DNA from 2 places in the Acetobacterium sp. KB-1 genome. Region 2 is predicted to be linked to the other one. Evidence: predicted binding sites of a transcription regulator. Region 2 holds the regulator's gene; the other holds the start of a gene.

Region 1 (11,012 bases), 650 kb from region 2:
ATGCATGATAACTTCTCCTTTCTTTCGGATAATGATTAATTATATCAATATGTATCAATTACGTCAAATTATTCATTTTAATTTGTGGATTTTTTTGATAGAATAGTAAAAGTGAACCTAAAATAACTGAACTAAAACGAAAACAGGTGAAATAATGTTAATCAATATAGAAAATTTGCATTTTAGTTATGGCATCCATGAAATTTTTAATAAACTCAATCTTTCCATTAACGAAAAAAAGCAAATCGGTCTGGTCGGCCGAAATGGCACCGGGAAATCAACCCTCTTAAAACTGATTACCGGAGAATTGATTCCCGACACCGGGCGAATCAGTATAAAAAACGGACTATCGATCAGCTACTTATCCCAGGAATCCAATGTCGCCGAAAATACCACGCTGCTTGAGATGCTTACCGATGTTTTTAAACCGCTGATCAAGATGGAAAAGCGAATCAAACAGATCGGTGATGCCATTACGCGCGCTTCTGGTGAGGATCAGGAAAAACTGATGCTGGAGTTTGGGGAGCTTCAGGAAAGCTTTGCCAAAAATCATGGCTACGAATACCCCAGTCGCATCCGCGGGGTTATCAATGGCCTGGGCTTTAAGGCAGAAGACCAGAACAAAGCCTTCTCAATGCTCAGCGGCGGTGAAAAAACGCGGGCTACTCTGGGTCAGATTCTGCTTCAGGAACCGCAACTGCTCTTACTCGACGAACCGACCAACTACTTAGACATCGATGCGCTGCAATGGCTGGAACAATACCTGAAGAATTACCCCGGAACCTTTATCATCGTGTCCCATGACCGCTATTTCATTGACAAGGTATGTACCTCCATTATCGAAGTGACGCAGAAAAATGTTAAGGAATATCATGGCAATTATACCCAATACGCCGTTAAAAAACGTCAGGATCTGATGGAACAAAACCACCAATATCAGCAACAAATGAAAGAAATCAAACACCAGCAGGAAGTCATTGATCGGTTTCGGGCCTATAACTCCATTAAAAGCTCTAAACGGGCTTCCAGCTGGGAAAAGGCCTTAAACAAAATTGAGCTACTCGATAAAGTCGAAACTACTCATAACAGCCATTTTAGCTTTATTCCCCGGGTTAAAAGTGGCAATGATGTTTTAGCGGTAACCGGGCTCAAAAAATCCTTTGATAATCGTCTGCTTTTTCAAAATATGAATTTCGAAATTCATCGCGGCGACAAAATCGGTATTATCGGACCCAATGGCGCTGGTAAAACGACCCTCTTTCGCATCTTGCAAGAAAAACTGGCCGCTGATGCTGGTGAAATTCGCCGGGGTCAAAAAGTTCATATCGGCTATTTCGATCAGGAGCATCAGGATCTAAAGAAATTCTACAACGAAAATCTTTTAGAAGCGCTGTGGGATGTTGATTCAAAATTGACTGAAGGCGAACTGCGAAATATCCTGGCAGCCTTTTTATTTGTGGGTGACGAGGTCTTCAAACCAATCAACACCCTATCCGGCGGTGAAAAGGCACGATTGCTACTGGCCCGTCTGATGATCTCCCAATCGAACTTCCTGCTGATGGATGAGCCCACCAATCATATCGACATGGATACCAAGGAAATTCTTGAAAGTGCCTTGAGCCAATATGAAGGAACGCTACTATTTATCTCGCATGATCGATATTTTCTTAACCGGATCTCAACACAGATCTACCAATTTTCTGCCGATGGTATGGAAATCCATCTGGGCAACTATGACGACTATGTAAAACATAAGACCGATGCTTCCGAACGGGAAGCGGTTATTGCGGCTGAAAACAAAACCGTCCCAACTAAAACACAACAGAAAACGGATCGCAAGAAACAAAAAGAAGAAGAAGCCAGAATGCGGCTCTTAAAGAAAAAAGTTAAAGAAATCGAAGAAGACATTCTAACAACGGAACAAAAAATCGAGTCCATTGAAGCCGCGATGTGTGCCCCGGATTTCTACGATAATCTCACCCTGGCAGCAGAAATCAATCTCACCTATGAAGCGCACAAGCAACAGCTGTCTGAACTGACTGATTCCTGGGAGATCGCCCTGATGGCTCTGGAAAACGAGTAAACTTTAATGCACAACTGTGATTTTGTAAAATACTTTAAAAAATTTTGGAGGAAACAATGAAACTAACAACGAATGAAAAAAGAGTCTTAAATACCCTGTTTAAAGATGTGAAAGGCACCACCAGAAATACTATGCTGATTGCCCTGTACGCCGCTAAACCAACTGATGACGAATCCCCGGATGCCCAGGCAATGATCACCCTGCTTAACGGTCTGATTGTCAAACTGGCTGAATTGGAACAACCAGAAATGGAAGTACTTTTTGCTGGTATCCCCTACGATGTTGACTAAACGTTTCTAAATCCTTAAAAATAAAAGGCAGCCTCGAATGAGACTGCCTTTTATTTTATTTAAATCGATTAATCGTAATGATGTAGCCTTAAGGCTTACATCATTGGCATTCCGCCCATACCGCCTGGCATTCCGCCCATACCGGCATCTTCGCTAGGAAGATCGGCAACTGCTACTTCAGTCGTTAAGAACATTGCCGAAACACTGGCTGCGTTTTGAATCGCAGAACGGGTTACCTTGGTTGGGTCAATGATTCCAGCCTGGAACATATCAACAAACTCACCTTTAGCAGCGTCATAACCAACGCCAACTTTTTTACCAGCCATTTGCGAAACAATAACAGAGCCTTCAAGACCAGCATTATCAGCAATTTGACGCATTGGTTCTTCGATGGCCCGACGGATAATGTAAGCGCCAGTTTTTTCGTCGCCTTCGAGGGTTTCAATTAAAGCATCAACTTTTGGAATCGCATTGATATAAGCAGTACCACCACCGGATACAACGCCTTCTTCAACCGCTGCTCGAGTCGCATTCAAGGCGTCTTCAATTCGATATTTGATTTCTTTAAGTTCAGTTTCGGTGGCTGCACCAACCTGAATAACCGCTACGCCACCAGATAATTTAGCCAAACGTTCCTGTAATTTCTCTTTATCATATTCTGAAGAAGTTTCTGGAATCTGCGCTTTGATCTGACGAATTCGTTCGGCCACCGCGTCTTTGTTTCCGCTACCTTCAACAATAATAGTATCTTCTTTATCAACTTTAACCTGACGGGCACGACCTAATTGTTCGATGGTGGTAGTTTTGAGTTCCAGACCTAGTTCATCCGAAATAACTTCGCCACCCGTTAATGCCGCAATATCAGCCAACATTGCTTTACGTCGGTCGCCAAAGCCGGGTGCTTTTACAGCGACACAGTTAAAGGTTCCTCGTAATTTATTAACAACCAATGTTGCTAATGCTTCGCCTTCGACATCTTCCGCAATGATTAACAGTTTGCTGCCAGATTGAACGATTTGTTCCAGAATCGGTAAAATTTCTTGAATATTTGTAATTTTTTTGTCTGTGATTAAGATATATGGATTATCAAGGATGGCAACCATTTTTTCGGTATCCGTTGCCATGTAGGCTGATAAGTAACCACGGTCAAATTGCATCCCTTCGGTAAATTCCAGTTCAGTACCCATGCCTTTGCCTTCTTCAACTGTGATAACACCGTCATCACCAACTTTATCCATGGCTTCGGAAATCAGTTTACCAATTTCAGCATCAGCTGCCGAAATGGATGCAACCTGAGCGATTGCTTCTTTGCTTTCGATTTTTTTGCTGTTTGCTTTTAATTCTTCAACAACAGCCACAACTGCTTTTTCAATTCCTTTTTTGAGGACCATTGGATTTGCACCGGCAACAACATTACGGTTACCTTCTCGAACAATTGCCTGAGCCAATAAGGTGGCTGTGGTTGTTCCATCACCAGCAACGTCATTCGTTTTGGTAGCGACTTCTTTAACCAGCTGAGCACCCATGTTTTCAAAGGCATCTTCCAGTTCAATTTCTTTGGCAATGGTTACCCCATCATTGGTGATGGTTGGTGAACCATATGATTTTGCTAAAATAACATTTCTTCCTTTTGGTCCTAATGTTACCTTAACGGTGTTTGCTAATTTGTCTACACCAGCGATCAGTGATTCTCTGGCATCTTCACGAAACTTTATTTCTTTAGCCATATTATTTTCCTCCTGTTTTTCTAAATTTTATTATTCTACGATTGCTAAAATATCAGCTTGACGGATGATTAAAAACTCTTCATCGCCAATTTTCACTTCATTACCGGAGTATTTGGAATAGATAACTTCATCATCTACCTTAACATCCAATGGCACTTTTTTGCCATCAATAATTTCTCCAGTTCCAACTGCAACTACCTTACCCTGCTGTGGTTTTTCCTGGGCAGATCCTGGTAAAACAATTCCACCTAAAGTTTTTACTTCTTCAGCTTTAACTTTAATAACTACTTTGTCACCTAAAGGTCTTAAACTCATTTTTTCCTCCATTTGATTATATTGGGTACCTTGTACCTTTTTTTCTTTTATTAGCACTCATTCATCCTGAGTGCTAATAGTATTTTAAATGATTTGCAGATTGATTGCAAGTGTTTTTTCCCTTTTTGTTGATCTTAATTTTTTTTAAGATTGTTTTAATTTTTAAAGAGGATACAGTTCTCTTTATATAAATGCGTTTACCCTTTTAACTTAAGCATTCTTCCCTGACTCGTTTCATTACCGGGTACCAATTTTTAAACCTGGAATGCCATTAAGACTCAGGTCACTTTCTTCCCCATTGATATAATTATAATAAGCCATCGAACCGATCATGGCGGCATTATCGGTGCAGAGAATGGGATCAGGATAGAACAGGGTCATGCCTGCTGCTGCTGCTGCCTGCCCCATCATTTCACGCAATAGCGAATTGCAGGATACCCCTCCGGCCATACAGATGGTCTTCATGCCAATGCTTTTGGCGCAGGCGATGGTTTTGCTCACTAACACCTCGATAACAGCCATCTGGAAAGAAGCCGCCACATCATTGGGATTGATCGCTTCGGTTTTCATTTTTTTGCCATTGAGATAATTAAGCACCGCTGATTTTAAGCCACTAAAGCTAAAATCATACTGGGTTTTATCGAGCATCACCCGCGGAAAAGGGATCGCGTCGGGGTTGCCATTTTTTGCCGCCGCATCAATGGCCGGACCACCAGGATATCCCAGCCCCAAAACTCGGGAAATTTTATCAAAGGCTTCCCCGGCGGCATCATCAATGGTTCGTCCCAAAACCTTAAAGGTCTGGTAATCTTCCACTAATACCAGATGACTGTGGCCACCAGATACTACCAATGTCAGAAAGGGCGGTGTAAGCTCTGGATACTGCAGAAAATTAGCCGCAATGTGACCTTCGATATGGTGTACGCCAATCAGCGGTTTTCCCAGACTGTAAGCCATCGCTTTTGCCGTTGAGAGACCAATTAGCAGTGCCCCCACCAAACCCGGACCGTTGGTCACGGCAATGGCATCCATCTCAGCCAGGGTCAGCCGGCTTTCTTCCAGGGCTTCATCGATGATATAAGGCAGTTTGGTCACGTGATTGCGGGAAGCAATCTCCGGCACTACGCCCCCATATTTTTGATGAATATCAATTTGGGAATAAATCCGATTGGTCAGTATTTTTCGACCATCTTCTACAATGGCCACAGATGTTTCGTCACAGGATGTCTCAATGCTAAGAATTTTCATGTTTACCTCGATTAAATTTACAATTTATTTGTTCGTGTTTGTTTAAATAACACCAGCCCCGTTGTGAGGGTCGTCAGCCCCAGAGGTACCAGGATGTAGGCGACCATTCGACCGATCATGGTAAAGAAAAAAGGCTCGGGTACAATCCAGATGAGTCGGTCAGTTGATGGATCCATAATCCATAAGTCGTTCGAAAAAAACAACTGATGGAAAAGAATGAACGTGTCGCTAAAATTAAAAATAAAGCATGCGCCAATAATCAGAAAGATCACCATAAAAATAATCGATCCATAAAATAAAGCCTTGAGTATGGCCTTCTTGTTGTATTTTAAAAGAATCACAAAGGCTATCAGTGCCAGACTCATCGCCGCGTTTCGAAGGCCAAGAAAGAATAACAGCAGATCTCTGACATCATCCATATGGGTGATTTCTTTCTCGTTGAAAACAGACACATAATCCACTACGTTTTTGGCATTTTCCGGAGCCAAACGGGCTTTGATGTCAAAATCCTGCCGGTTTCCCTTTAAGTAGCTGATCATTTCAGTGACCACCAACTCCATATCCGGGGGATAAACACCAGTGTTTTTAGTGACCTGATTCTTTTCCATCTGGTCCATATAAAACGCTTTGTCAAAGACTGCCACTTCAATGCCGCTGATAAAAATTATTACTGGAAACAAAATTCCCAGCAACACCGAAAATATTTTAATGCTTTTATTCAAGTCCATACCTCCACATGATGATTGCGTCCATTCCCAGGCCATAGTAATCTTTACGTCGACCCTCCCGGGTAAACTTATTTTTTAAATAAAAATTAAGGGCCGGCTGATTATCCCCTCTTACTTCCAGGGTCATTCCCACACAGCCTTTCTCTTGTGCCAGAGCAAGCATCGCATTCATAATGCTTTGCCCAACCCCGATCTGTCGATAAGCTTCTAGCACCGCAATATTAGTTATGTGCGCTTCGTCAATTACCTGCCAAAAACCGCCAAACCCTATAATTTCGCCGTCCGCTTCGGCCACAATATAATTTGAGAGACAGTTTTTTATTTCGGCATGATAGGAATCCTGGGTCCAATTATGTAAAAAACAAGCCTGATCCACCTTAAAAACCCCAGGGACATCCTGGGACCTCATTAAACGATAGCGGACCATCATTTTTTATGCTCTTCGGCGTAGGAAGGCCGGATGTAAGAGGGTTCCACTTCCAGATAATGGCTGGTTTCGCCTTTTAATGCTCGCTCCAAGACCAGGGCACCCGCTGATGACGCCCGATTCATGTTGAGATAATTAGGTACCAGCCGGGCGGTTGGAAGGGCTTCTTGCAGGATTTGTGAAAACCGCGGTAAGCCATCACCCAAAAAATAGATGGTCTCATTTCTCGCTTTTAAAAAAGCAATGAGATCATCAATTTCCATCACTGCATCGGCCATATCCCGAACCAGCTGGTCGTCCTCAAAATGGAAAACCCCGGTATAGGTCTGGTTTCTCTGGGCATCCAGGAGCGGACAAATCAGACCCTTGGCAAAGGGAATATTCATCGCCAGGGCTTCCAGGGTGGACACCCCGACCACCGGTTTATTGAGGGCCTGGGCAAATCCCTTAACAGTAGCCATGCCAATACGCAGCCCGGTAAAAGAACCCGGACCGGAAACAATGCCAAAAACATCAATATCCGCTATGGAAAGCCCCCCATCACTGAGCAAATGATCAATAGCAATCATCAGTTTCTCCGAGTGTTTTTTTTGATGATTAATAATCATTTCGCCAACTAATTTTTCTTCATTTAATATGGCAACCGATGCCACAATGGTCGATGTATCAATGGTGAGTGTATTCATTTTTTATCTTTCCTTCTCAAATTATATTATCATTAAACTTTTGAAAATTCTTCTATTTTACAAAGAGAAGGTACCGATCATCACTTATTAGTGATCGGTACGCTTTCTCATTAAATTTCTTTATTTCTTTTTAAGCTTTGCGAGTGCAGTCAACTCTTTATCAATTTGTTTTAGTTTTTCGTCGGAGAAAAACTCGTCGGGAAGTAATTTCTGAGCCTTATCAAAACAGATCCCCATTTTGATGGCCATCTGCAGATAGTCACTTTCAAAAGTTTCATCGCCAAAATAATTTCTTAAAATCTTCATGACATCGTCATCGTCGACCAGCTCCCGTACTTTAGAGTGGATGCCGAGGTACTCTTCATCATGGCCGCCAAACAGACTTTTGAAAAAGCCCTTTTTCTTTTCAGTGCAATTAACCAATTTTTCAAAGGTAATCCCCACCAAGGACTCATCTGAATTGACCAGTTCAATAATCTTATCAATACACTCCTCAGTAAATATCCCATTAGAAAACTCGACTAACTTACGCAACGGGGTGTTGGCTAACATGGTCATAAAAAAATCGTCTTCTCTATTATGGTCATTTCCCATAATCTCTTCAAAACCAGACAGCAATAGTTTTAGAATGGTTTGTCCCCGATCCGTTTTTTCAAAATCACTGAGATAGGATAACGGGTTAATGGGATGGATCAGATCTTTGGTAATCTGAACCGAATAAACAATTGGTAAGTCCCGACTGGATGACCCGATATAGATCTGGTGACTGCCTGACTCATGTTCCCAGGATTTGGTGGTGGGATTGTAGTAAGTAAAGTCACTGAGTCCCAGCTCAAAGCTTATCTCAGCCGAACGCCCTCCGGGGATAAAGACTTTCTTAAATCCACGGAGTTCCCGAATTGGACGAAGGATGGCCGTATCGGATTTTCCAGTATAAAGTTGTATGATCTCTTTGCCGTTCATCACGCCGGTATTGGTGACCTGACATTTAACCGTGACCGTTTTTTCGGCATCGATTGTCAGCTCGGATTCTTCGATCGGTTGATAGTCAAAATGGCTATAGCTAAGCCCAAATCCAAAGGGAAAACGGACCTTCTTTTTCGTAAAGTCGTAATAGCGGTACCCCACAAAAATACTCTCACCGTACACCACCTCATCGTGGATACCGGGAAAATTAATGTAAGCCGGGGTATCCTCCAAACGCATGGGAATGGTTTCTGCTAGTTTGCCACAAAAATTATTTTCTCCAACTAAGAGTTTAGCAATCGCATCACCGCCACCCTGACCGCCTAAAAACATCTCAATGATGGCCTTGGGTTGGTGTTCCCAGCTCATATCCACAATGCCACCATTTTGAACAATTACCACTGTTTTAGGCTGAACCTTGCAGATCGCACCAATCAGATCAAGCTGTTTTTGAGGCAGCTTCAAGTGAGTACGGTCATAACCTTCTGACTCATCGTGATCCGGCAAGCCCACAAATAACAGGGCCATTTCCGAATTTTTTGCCACCTCCACCGCCTGTGCGGCCAGATGTTTTTGTTCTGCCACCTCATCATGGATATAACCCTGATGAGGAAATAATTGAATTTCACCTTTTATCAGTTTTTTAAGGTGTTCGTAAGGCGAATCGATATGATAAGGATTGATTTTCGAACTGCCACTACCTTGATACCGAGGATCAAATGCCATACTACCGATAATCGCCAGTTTCTTTATCTTAGTCCCGTCAATCGGCAGAATGTGATCCTCGTTCTTTAGTAACACGATGCTCTCAACTGCCGCTAACTGGGCAATTTTATGGTGGCCTTGAGGTTCAATTTCTGTCGGTGTGGCATAGTTTCTGCGATTTTCCTGAGCCAGAAACGAAAACCGAATCAACCGTTCCACCATTTCATTTAAAACCGTAATCTTAAGCTTGCCTTCTTTAACCCGATTAAATATTTTTTGGTTATTGACGCCACCATTACCAGGCATTTCCAGATCCAGTCCGGCGAACACGCCTCTGACCCGATCATAGACAGCGCCCCAATCGGACATGACGATCCCTTCAAACCCCCACTCCTTCCTGAGCAGTTGGGTCAGAAAATAATTACTCTGAGAGACAAACTTGCCATTGATACTATTATAGGAACACATCACCGCCATTGGTTTACCTTCTTTTACGGCAATCTCAAAAGGTTTTAAGTAAATTTCCCGCAGCGTCCGAATATCAATTTTTTCATCCACCGTCATACGCCGGGTTTCCTGATTGTTGGCCAGAAAATGCTTGACCGTGGTTCCCACACCATGCTCCTTGGCTCCGATAATAAAACTTTTTCCCAAGCGACCAGACAATAACGGGTCTTCCGAAAAATACTCAAAGTTCCGACCGCAAAGAGGCGATCGTTTGATATTAATTCCTGGTCCTAGTATCAGATCGACACCCATTGCTCTGGCCTCCAGGGCGATAGTTCTGGCTACAAACTCAAGTAGCCCTTCATCCCAGGAACAGGCGGTAAGAACTGCTGGAGGAAAACAGGTAGCAGGTCTTCCCTGAGGTATTCCCAAGGTTCCCTCCGTTTCAACTACGCGCATACCATGGGGGCCATCAGCCATGAACACTGGCTCGATGCCGTACTTTGAGTAACTCATCGTTTCCCAGTCAGTTCGGCCCGAACAAAGCGAGACCATTTCTTCCAGACTCATATTTCTTCGTATTTTTTTAATTAATCCTTCATCCATAATTACAACATCTCCTTAATGGATTAACTAGATTTATTAACGTTATGCTTTCTTTTTACGCATTGCCAAGGATTTTTTAGCACAGGCATCAACCGCCGAAATGATGGCATCTCTAAAACCTTTAGCCTCCAGAACCCGAACGGCTTCAATGGTAGTTCCACCAGGCGTACAGATCTGATCTTTTAATTTTCCCGGATGCTCGCCGGACTCAAGAACCAGTTTAGCAGCACCATAAACTGCCTGAGCTGACAGCCGATAGGCCTGATCACGGGGGAAACCATGAAGTACTCCCCCATCAGCCATGGCCTCGATGAGCAGCATCGTATAAGCTGGTGCTGAGCTGGCAATCCCGGGGACCACATCCATCAGTTTTTCGCTAATGATTTCAGTCTTGCCAAAACTTTCAAAAATCGCGATAACATCCTGGATATCTTCTGGTGTCATGTGCCCATCCGGACAGAGGGTGGAATCGGATTCACCTACGAATGCCGGGGTGCTGGGCTGGGTTCTGATTACTTTTACATCCCGGCCCAAAAACTCCTTAATGTCTTCAAAACCAACGCCCACTGCAATAGAGATGATAATCACCGATGGTTTGATACTTCCGGCAATTTCCTCCAACACCTTAGAATACAAAAAAGGCTTCACTGCTAAAACCAGATAATCAGCTTGTTCCGCTACTGCCACATTGGATTTTTGAATGTTAACCCGATATTCTTTGGCTACCTGATCCCTTGCTTCAGAAGAGGGATCAAAGCATAAAATATTTTCCGGTAGAAACAAT
Region 2 (11,012 bases):
TAATGTTATGACCGAAGCAAATAGCCAGATTGAAGTGAATACTGCAGTGAATCGGATTAAACTGGCCCAGAATAAAATGGTGCGAAAGTTTGACTTTTCGGCATACAATGCACTTCTTAATGCGGTGAAGGAAGACGATTATATTGAATCATCTTGGTCGGTTTATCAGTTAATCGTTGATGATAATCAGGTTGATGAGGATGATACCCAGACCGATATCGAAACTGCGATTAAAAATATTGAAGCTGCTCAGGCGCGACTGGTAAAAAAGGCCGATCTTAAATATTATCAGGCAGCTCTTGATGCAGTCAATAAAAATGATTATACCACGGCCTCCTGGACGGAATATCAAAAAGCCATCAATACAATCATTGTAAATGTGACCAGTAATCAGGATGTGGTCAAAGCTGCGGTTGAAAATATCCTTGAAAACCAGAAAAAACTGGTACCTGCAGCGGATATGACCTATTATGAAATGGCTCTTGAAGCCGTTGGGCGTGATGACTATACCTCGGCCTCGTGGTTGGCCTATCAAAAAGTCGTCGATGCTAATGTCGTAATTCCGACGGATGGTCAGGAAGCGGTCAACCAGGCGATTCTAAATATCGAAGCAGCGCAGAAAAAGCTGGTGAAGGGTGCCAATCTTGATACTTACAAGGAAGTGCTGGCAGCGGTCAACAGTGATGGCTATACTTCGGCCTCCTGGGATAAATACCAGAAGGTAATTAGTAGAAATGTTATGACGGGAGATAAAACCCAGGCTCAGGTCGATGCGGCAACCGAAAAAATCCGGATCGCCCAGGCCGCACTAATTGAACGCGGTAGTCTGGATTTACCTGGCGGATATAACGAAACGATTGCCTCAAAAAGCGAGATTGATTATACCTCGACTTCCTGGGCAACCTATGACAAGGTGCTTAATTCCAATTATATGGATGCCGATAAATCTCAGGCTCAGATTGATACTGCAGTTCGAAATATTAAAAGAGGCCAGTTGGGTCTTAAAAAAGCGGGAGATCTAACGGAGTACCTGTACTTAGTCGAAAACAATAAGAACCTTGGAATCCCGATGGTACAAGGACAATATACATCGGCTACCTGGAATGTTTATCAGAAGATTCTTGACAAAAATGAAATGAATCGTGACAAAACCCAGACCCAGATTAATTCGGCGGTGGTAGCGATTGAACGGGCCCAGAAAAATTTGAAATTAAAGGGTGACATGACAGAATATAACGCTACCCTGGCTCTAGTGAAGGAAGCGGACTATACCGTTGCCAGCTGGTCGGCTTATCTAAAGGTGGTTATGTCGAAAGACAATTACATGAATGGCGATAATGATGAATCAGCGATAAAAGTAGCAATTGGTAATATTAAGCTGGCACAAACGACTGTGCTTAAGAAAAAAGGCAATGTCGATGATTATAATCGACTGATTGCCAAGTATGTGGGCCAACAGGATAAATTTACAACCAAGGGCTGGAATGCTTATATGGCAGTATTGGCCAAATATGTGATGACAACGGAAAATACCCAGGATCAGATTCAGTCAGCGATTACCTTTATCACTCTGGCGCAGGAAGAACTGCTTAATAACCCATCGGCCTACTTAGGCGAATACACGCGGGTGCTGGGATTAGTAGATGATGAAAGTTCCTATACGCCGGAATCATGGACGGCTTATATGGTAGTTGTCAATAAGTATCGAAGTATTACTAAGGATAGCCTTCAGAGTGATGTGGATAAGGCAACAGCGGCCATTTTAAAAGCGCAGTCAGATACCTTAGTCAGACAGAATGGCACCGAACTAAAAGCTTTCCAAAAGGTATTGGAACTGTATCAGAATAACTATCGTTCCGGTTCCGGTAATTTCTATGAGATCAATAAGAGGATCAGCAACTGGGAAATTTATGAACAGGCAGTGTTGCGCTATGCCAGCTTCTATGAAGATTACACCTGGAAGCCGTCGGCGATTACCACCCTGAGTAAGCCGGAAGAAATTACCGCGGCAACCAATGCGATTGATATAGCGATTCGGGCATTACGACCCAAGACAGAGCTAGGTTTGGATGGGGCGATTGCAAGCTACGAAGCAGTCAAAGCGGCAGCGATCCCCTGGAATAATGCGGCAATTGCAATGGAGTACACAGAAGATAGTTTTGAAGCTTATGCAACCATCTGCAGAGCTAATGATTTACAGAACCTGATCATTGATTCGACGGGAACCCTGATGACCCCAACCCTGATTAACAATGCCGCAGCAAATATTCAAGGGGCAATGGATTATAAAAAGCCGGTTCTACGGGCAAAAGATGGCGATGTTCAGAAGTTCCAGTTTGAAAAGAACTGGTACACTGAATTCAAGAAGGATTACTATACTAAGGCGCGTTGGACAGCTTATGAATCAAAAATTACAACTACGTATTATGATCTGGATCATCCGGAAAATATAGAGCAAACAAAGATTCAAGCCGATACCAACACCATTACGGCATTACGTGAAGCGTTAATCTACAATGCTTCGTACATCATGGAACAGGCGCGAATTACGGCAACCAATTTAGGTTCGTTTAGTGTTAGTGGTACGCAGAATAATGTGATTGAAAGAACAAAAGCACTGATGAGTGGTATTAGTGGTTTGGAAAACTTTAATATTGCCAACTACAGCGTGACCTATATGCAAATAACCGGTGATGGAAAGGGAACAGCAACTATTAATCCTGATGGAAGCATCGCTTCTATCGGAGATGGCAAGGCGACGGTTAAAATCAGTATTCAGGCCTTAAATGATACTGTTTCAACTGAAATTGTAACAACCGGAGAACTGACACTCACTATTATTCCCTAAGAATTTGATCTTCTTGCAAAATGATGATTCGATGATTAAACAAATTTTTGTAACAGATCTGAAGGTATACCTTCAGATCTGTTTTTTTTACTGGTAATAAGTTGGTGATGCGAAGAGTCATAAACATAAAAAGGGCTTAAAGTCATGACTTTAAGCCCTTTTTATGTTTAATTCATGTAATCACGAAACTTCGTTCACTACAACTTCCATCCCGGCCAGATCAAACCCGTCCTCACAGTAAACCGAATAGCCATAGGTTCCGGCAGTCCAGGTGGCCAGACCGGCTTTTCCGTCGTCATACTGGAATAGAACTGCCGCTCCGGCAGTAGTGGTTTTGGTCTGACTGTTACTAAACTGAGTATAAACCCCGGCGATGTTTTCCATCCCGGAGTCAGCCTTTCGAGTCGTGTAGGCCACACCGTCCAGAGTAAAATCAGCCTGAGCAAGATTGTCAGCAATGGTAAAGTATTTTACATCCGTAATCCCGGTGGGTAAGCTTTCAAAACTAAAGCCGATGGCTTCCTTAATTGCTTCCAGGGACGCCTGTTCCACCATCGGGTTGGAAATTTCAGTTTTGGAATCATCTTTTTTCTCAGCAGCTGGTGTGCAGCCGGTAAAAAGAAGGGCAGTAAGAGAAATAAGAATCAAGCTGACAAAGATTATTTTCTTTGATTTCATAGAGCACCTCTCTTTAATTATGTGATAGGGGTTCGTTTTCTTGTCATGTGATTGATAATTATTGATGGCGATTGGGAATAACCAAGGGGTCAGACCCTCGCCCCTGTGACCCAGGATTAGCAGAGTAGTAAAAATTTTAACCAGCTTAACGCATTAGTTCGTAGGGGGGGGTAGTACCCGCCCGCACACCGTAACCAATCATATCGGGCAGTCCGTCTTCTGGGCCACATGAGTAAAATGACTTTTGCCACTGGCATAATCAGCCACGCATTGGCCATGGCCCAGTAGCTTAAACTTGTAACTCAGCAGTCCATCAAGCCCCACCGGGCCGCGGGCGTGAAGTTTGCCAGTGCTGATTCCGACCTCGGCGCCAAAGCCAAACCGGAAGCCGTCGCTGAAGCGGGTGGAACAGTTCCAGAATACTCCGGCAGAATCCACCAGCGTCATAAAGGTTTGGGCAGTCGCTTCGGTGGTGGTTAAAATCACATCGGTATGACCGGAGCCATAGGTGTTGATGTGATTAATGGCAGCAGCCAGATCAGGAACAATTTTGATTGAAAGGATATAATCGAGGTATTCGGTTTTCCAGTCCACTTCGGTAGCCGCTTCCACTGGGATAATCGCCTGGGTGGCGGGATCACCCTTGATATGAACACCCTTTGCTTCGAGTGCGGTTTTAAGTGTTGGCAGTAGCGCCGCCGCAATTTTTTCATTAACCAATAGCGTTTCCAAGGTATTGCAGGCGGCTACATATTGCGTTTTGGAATCAACGATAATTGCCACAGCTTGCGCCAGATTGGCGTCCTCATGTGCATAAACATGGCAGATCCCGTCAGCATGTCCCATTACGGGGATGTTGGAATTGTTCATAATATATTGAACAAAGTGATTAGAGCCCCGGGGAATAATCAGATCAATATACTGATCCAGAGCCAGCATGGCCGTGACGTCTTCGCGGGTTTCCAAATTTTGAATCCAATTAGTGGGCAGACCTACTGAGGCAGTGGCCTCATGAATGATTTTGGCGAGAATACGATTGGTTTCCAGAGCTTCGCGGCCACCTTTTAAGAGGACGGCATTGCCGCTTTTAAGACAAAGCGTGGAAATCTGCACAAAGGCATCGGGACGGGATTCAAAAATTACCCCAATAACGCCAATCGGACAGGTGACCTTGTAGAGATCAAGACCTTCATCCAGTTGTGTTGAGAGCTTGGTGGCCCCCAGAGGATCGGTGAGCTCGATCAGGCTGTGAATGCCCTCGATCACGTCATTGATTTTGTCAGCATCAAAGGTCAGGCGTTTAAGCAGTGGGGCGCCCAGCTTTTCCTCTTGAGAGCGTTTCATATCCGCCAGGTTGGCGGCGACAATGGCGTAGGTATTTTCTTCTAGTGCTTTGGCAATGGCAAGTAAACCAGCGTTTCGTGTTTTGGTATCGGTAGCGGCCAGTAAAATGCCGGCTTCCCGGGCAATTTTGCCCAATTGTTCCATTTGCATTGGCGTTTCCTCCTTATTTCGCTAATAAATTATCACGGATCTTTTTAAAATCTTTCTCCCGTAAATCGGTTTTTTCCATTAAATAGGTTTCAACATTTCCAAAATGAGTGTTGACATAATCCATCGAAGTCTTTAGCCAATCCGGCTTGACACCGTAAAATTCCCAGAGGTGATAATTCTCGATGCCTAATTCCTCGGACATGATATTGCCCAGGAGGTTATAGCTTTCGTCGAAGGTCAGGTTGGTAAGGGTGTAATCAGAAAGGATCACATCCTCTTTTACGCCTAAAATGCTTAAAATCAGATAAGTCATAAAACCGGTGCGGTCCTTGCCGTTGGTGCAATGGTAAAGAATGGGGGATTCAGAAGGTTCAGTTAAATACTTAAGCACCTCGGCGAAGCGTTGGGCCCGATCTTCGGTCTGGAGCTTATAGATACGACGCATAAAGGCATCCACCATGCCCGGCTGGGTAAAATCTTTGTGATCCAGTCCCATATCATCGCCGGAGAAAATTGGCAACAGGTGATACTCGGCTGTTTTGGGCAGGCGGTCAACCTGTCGTTCGGCTTTGGATTTGTTTCTAAAATCAAAGACATGTTTGAGTCGCAGCGCGGCAAAATAAGACACATCTTTATCGGACAGATGGGCCAGTTCTTCACTGCGGATAACCTTTCGCCATTTTATCTTTCGGCCGTCCATTCCGGTATAGCCGCCGATATCCCGAATATTAATCGAGTTTTCGAGTTGGATCAGACGTTTGCCGAGCTGGGTTTCGTCACAGAAGATGAGGTTATTTTCATCTTTGAAGTTATATAGGATTCGTCCGTTTGGCGCAATCAGACCCGGATAGGCGTTTTTTTCCTGATCGGCTTTTGGGGCAGGATGAACCTCTGCCGGGAGAATTGTTTTAAGTTGCTCTGGATCGATGCGTGCCGCGGTTTGCTGGTTTGCCGCTTTAGAACCTGCGGCCTTGATCGCTTTAGAGGCAGGCTGAGCGGTAGTGATGGTTTTTGACGACTTCTTTTTGTCAAGCAGTTTTCGTACCAGAAAATAGGCTGGAACGATTGCAGCTGCGCCGGCAATGATGGCAATGGTGGTTACTTTTTTCATTGATGATTTCCTTTCTGTGACTTCGTTTAGTTTCTAATTATAGGTAATGACTATGTTATAATTATAGCATAAATCAAAGAAAAAAAGTCTTTAAAATGCGAGGAGAATGAATGAATACCACAAAAACTAAGGCGTTAGGTAGTCAACCCAAAAATACACTAGGTATTTATTGCCATATCCCTTTTTGCAAAAAAAAATGTGCCTATTGTGATTTTACTTCTCTTTCCGCCCAGAGCGAGGAGCGGATTGGGGAGTATTTTGATGCACTGGAAAAGGAAATAAGACGTCACAAGGAAATCAATGGTGTTTTACCGGCTGTGGACACCATCTATTTGGGGGGCGGTACCCCATCGTCGATTGCACCCGGTTATATTGAAAAAACATTGTCTCTTATAAAGGAAGTCTTTGTAATTGAGGATACGGCGGAAATCACCATTGAAATTAATCCGGGAACCTTAACAGAAGAGAAGGCCAGCCGCTATAAGAAAGCGGGGATCAATCGGATCAGTATGGGTCTGCAGGCCTGGCAGGACTTTCTGCTTCAAATCCTCGGTCGGATTCACAGCCAGTCGGATTTTATTAAATCGATGGAAATTTTAAAAAACGTCGGTTTTTCAAACATCAGCGTCGATGTGATGGTCGGTTTACCGGGTCAGAAACGATCGGATGTGATGGCGACACTGATCGCGCTGATGTCTTTTGCGCCCACCCATCTGTCGTGCTACAGCTTAATTTTAGAGCCGGGTACCCCGATGGCCAATTGGGTCGCAGCGGGGCAGCTAAATTTGCCCGATGAAGATGAAGAGCGGGAAATGCACTGGGCAGTCGATGCGTTTCTAAAAGAGCAGGGTTATGACCATTATGAGATTTCCAGTTACTGTAAGCCCGGCTATCAAAGCCGCCACAACATTAAATATTGGGAACTGGTGCCCTATCTGGGCTTTGGTCTGGGTGCCCATGGTTATTTTAATAGTCGGCGCTATGGTAACACCAATGCACTAAGTCAGTATATCGATGTCATCAAGGCCGGAGAATCCCCAGCAACATTAGAAGCTGAGATGACGCCCCGGGAAATGATGAGTGAGTGGATGTTTTTAGGTTTGCGTAAGCTTTGCGGCATTCGGGATAGTGATTTTTTTGCCCGTTTTGGCCAAAGTTATTGGGATCGATATGGTGAGGTCATAAAGCCGCTGATTGCTGATGGTTTGCTTAATTGGGATGGGTCATTTTTAAAGCTGACACCAAAAGGACAGGATTTTGGAAACCAGGTATTTATGGCTTTTCTATAGATGAAATCAGATCAAAAAAATATCTTAAGAAAACTTTAAAAGGTGAGCAAGCTATTATAGAAACTAGTTGACAATGTAGGGGGTAGGATGTTATATTTAACTCAGATGTTAGCACTCGATTATTGTGAGTGCTAATAACGAGGTGAATCATGGAACTTAACGCACGTAAAAAGAAAATACTTGAAGTGATCATCCGTGATTATATTAATACGGCCGAGCCGGTTGGCTCCCGGACCCTTTCAAAAAGATGTAACCTGGGTATCAGCCCGGCCACCATCCGAAATGAAATGGCAGATCTTGAAGAGTTAGGTTTTTTAGTTCAACCCCATACCTCTTCGGGACGGATTCCGACCCAGCAGGCGTATCGTTATTATGTGGATGAAATCATGGAGATTCAGAAACTTGAGAAGATGATCCGAACGGATATTCATCGGGGTTTTCTGGATCATACCACTGAACTGGGGCTGACGATGTCCCATACGGCGCAGGTTCTGTCTCAGCTAACCAATTACACAGCAGTGGTTCTGGCACCTCGGGTTACAAATTTTAACTGTAAGCATGTTCAGATTGTTTCATTAATTAAAAACAGGGTACTTATGGTAGTAGTGACCCAGGAGGGGATGGCCAAAAATATTGAGGTAACCCTTTCTCAGGAGGTAGACGCGATTCTGGCGCTAAAGCTTTCCAATGTGATTAATGGCTTTCTGAAAAACACCATTCTCAGTGACATGAGTTCGGAGCTTATTGATCAGATCCAGGAATTGTCACCAGCCGAGAGTAAGCTGATTCACGAAATTATCCCCCAACTTAAAAAAGTCTTGATGGAGGATGACTCGGAAGTTCACTCCACGGGGTTAACGAACCTTTTCAATTATCCGGAATTCAGTGATGTGAATAAGATTAAACAACTGATCAATATTGTTCAGGAAAAACAGGTGTTGTCGGAAATGATGACATCGAAAGACGGCAACCAGATCATCCGCATTAAAATAGGCAGTGAAAATGACAATGAAAACCTTAAGGATTTTAGCATCATTACCTCCACCTATGAACTGGATGGCGAGATGATGGGGGCCTTTGGCGTGATTGGGCCGACTCGGATGAACTATGACAATGTCTCATCGGTTCTCAATTACATACGTAATGAGTTAAATTTACATATCTCAAATTTATTAATGAAATAGGTGATTAAATGATAAAAGAAGAGGAAATCCAAACCATCGAAGAAAATGAACAAACGCTAAAAGAAGCTGACGCGGTAACCGACGAGGAATTAACAGATGACATTGACGAAACAGCATCGCCGGAAGAGGTATTAGAGAGTGTAAAGGAGGATGAGGCTGTATTGAATCGCTTGGTTCGACTTCAGGCTGATTTTGAGAACTTCAAAAAGCGAAGTCAAAAAGAAAAAACAGAAATGTATCAGTTCGCATCAGAAAACTTTGCTACCAAGCTGTTGCCGGTAATGGACAATCTGGAGCGGGCGCAAGCCGCCCTAATCGATGCCAGTGAGGAAGCCAAGGGCTATATTGACGGATTGGAAATGGTTTTTAAACAACTTAAGGATGTGCTCAAAGAAGAAGGTCTGGAAGAAATTGTTTGTGAAGGTCCCTTTGATCCAAATCTCCACCACGGTGTGGCGGTCGGTACAGATGAGCAAAAGGAAGACCAGGATATTATTGATGTTTTCCAAAAAGGTTACAAATTCAAGGGTAAGGTGATCCGACCAGCGATGGTTAAGGTTTGTAGCAAATAATATTAATTAAGACATAAACCGTCTAAAGTTGAAAATCTGCTGGTGGAAAGCACCAGTACTGAATTTTCATTTTAATAGAATAAACTAAAAAGCAAAATTACAGGAGGAAATAGATATGAGTAAAGAAAAAATTATCGGGATTGACTTAGGGACCACAAATTCGTGTGTTGCCGTTTTAGAAGGCGGTGAAGCCGTCGTTATCCCTAACGCAGAAGGAAACAGAACGACCCCATCGGTTGTTGCTTTTGCCAAAGATGGCGAACGATTAGTTGGACAGGTTGCCAAACGACAAGCCGTTACGAATCCGGACCGCACCATTTCATCAATTAAACGCGATATGGGCACCGATAAAAAAGTAACAGTTGATGATAAAAGTTATACCCCTCAGGAAATTTCAGCGATGATTCTGCAAAAATTAAAAGCAGATGCTGAAGCTTATCTGGGAGAAACGGTTACAAAAGCAGTTATTACGGTACCAGCGTACTTCAGTGATGCCCAAAGACAAGCGACCAAAGATGCTGGTCGGATTGCCGGGCTGGAAGTTTTAAGAATTATCAATGAACCAACTGCAGCCGCTTTAGCCTATGGCTTAGACAAAGATGCCAATGATAAGATCATGGTTTATGACCTTGGGGGCGGAACCTTTGATGTATCAATTCTGGAACTTGGCGATGGCGTTTTCGAAGTTAAATCAACCAATGGGAATAATCATTTAGGTGGTGATGACTTTGACCAGAAAATCATCGATTGGATGGCAGCAGAGTTTAAGAAAACCCACGGACTTGATCTTAAAAATGATAAAATGGCCCTTCAGAGACTTAAAGAAGCGGCTGAAAAAGCTAAAATCGAATTATCAACGGTTATGAAATCAGACATTAATTTACCATTTATTACGGCAACGGCAGAAGGTCCACAGCATTTGGAATTATCGCTGACCCGCGCTAAATTTGATGAATTAACTTCTGACCTGGTGAAGAGTACCATCGGACCAGTTGAAAAAGCCATGAAGGATGCCGGTCTTTCCAAGAATGAGTTGGACAAGGTAATCCTGGTTGGTGGTTCCACAAGAACACCGGCAGTACAGGATGCAGTTAAAAATATTACCGGTGAAGATGCGTATAAAGGAATTAATCCGGATGAATGTGTTGCGATTGGAGCAGCGATCCAGGCTGGTGTATTAGCTGGTGAAGTCCATGATGTATTACTCCTTGATGTAACGCCATTATCACTGGGGATTGAAACCCTGGGCGGTGTATTTACCCGATTAATCGACCGTAATACCACCATCCCAACCAAGAAAAGTCAGACCTTCTCGACCGCAGCTGATAATCAGACCGCTGTTGATATCCATGTTTTACAAGGTGAACGCGAAATGTCCAAGGATAATAAAACCTTGGGTCGATTCCAATTAACAGGTATTCCATCCGCACGTCGTGGTATTCCACAAATCGAGGTAACCTTTGATATTGATGCCAATGGGATTGTTAATGTATCTGCTAAGGATATGGGAACCGGGAAGTCTCAGAACGTCGTGATTAAATCCACCACGAATATGAGTGATGATGAGATTGATAAAGCCGTTAAAGAGGCAGAACAACATGCTGAAGAAGATAAACGCGTTAAAGCTTTAATCGAAGCGAAAAACGTTGCTGATTCCACCCTTTACCAGACCGAACAGTCATTAAAAGAAATGGAAGGCAAGATTTCAGAAGAAGATAAGGCCAAGGTTGAAGCAGCCATGGCAGAACTAAAAACAGCCAGCGAAGGCGAAGATGTGGAAGCCATTACCAAGGCTACCGAAGCTTTAAATGAAGCCTTCTATCCACTGGCTCAGAA

What was found. The regulator HrcA, encoded in region 2, represses chaperone genes, less so after heat shock. The targets are predictions, from matches to a motif close to TGTTAGCACTCNNNNNNNNNGAGTGCTAACA.
Region 1: the regulator HrcA is predicted to act here: its motif matches at 4,464-4,494, upstream of groES (co-chaperone GroES).

What each region holds. Positions count from the first base shown of each region.
Region 1 covers NZ_CP030040.1:1,027,361-1,038,372, forward strand. Annotated here, with positions in the region: gene DOZ58_RS04770 (redox-sensing transcriptional repressor Rex) at 1-6, opposite strand, end outside; gene DOZ58_RS04775 (ABC-F family ATP-binding cassette domain-containing protein) at 155-2,083, shown strand; gene DOZ58_RS04780 (hypothetical protein) at 2,140-2,373, shown strand; gene groL (chaperonin GroEL) at 2,469-4,100, opposite strand; gene groES (co-chaperone GroES) at 4,131-4,415, opposite strand; gene tsaD (tRNA (adenosine(37)-N6)-threonylcarbamoyltransferase complex transferase subunit TsaD) at 4,653-5,663, opposite strand; gene DOZ58_RS04800 (TIGR01906 family membrane protein) at 5,681-6,385, opposite strand; gene rimI (ribosomal protein S18-alanine N-acetyltransferase) at 6,378-6,821, opposite strand; gene tsaB (tRNA (adenosine(37)-N6)-threonylcarbamoyltransferase complex dimerization subunit type 1 TsaB) at 6,818-7,504, opposite strand; gene DOZ58_RS04815 (glycoside hydrolase family 3 C-terminal domain-containing protein) at 7,625-10,228, opposite strand; gene proC (pyrroline-5-carboxylate reductase) at 10,271-11,012, opposite strand, start outside.
Region 2 covers NZ_CP030040.1:1,673,661-1,684,672, reverse strand. Annotated here, with positions in the region: gene DOZ58_RS07745 (hypothetical protein) at 1-2,848, shown strand, start outside; gene DOZ58_RS07740 (hypothetical protein) at 3,029-3,526, opposite strand; gene DOZ58_RS07735 (glutamate-5-semialdehyde dehydrogenase) at 3,725-5,020, opposite strand; gene DOZ58_RS07730 (tyrosine-protein phosphatase) at 5,034-6,131, opposite strand; gene hemW (radical SAM family heme chaperone HemW) at 6,242-7,420, shown strand; gene hrcA (heat-inducible transcriptional repressor HrcA) at 7,570-8,604, shown strand; gene grpE (nucleotide exchange factor GrpE) at 8,613-9,176, shown strand; gene dnaK (molecular chaperone DnaK) at 9,292-11,012, shown strand, end outside.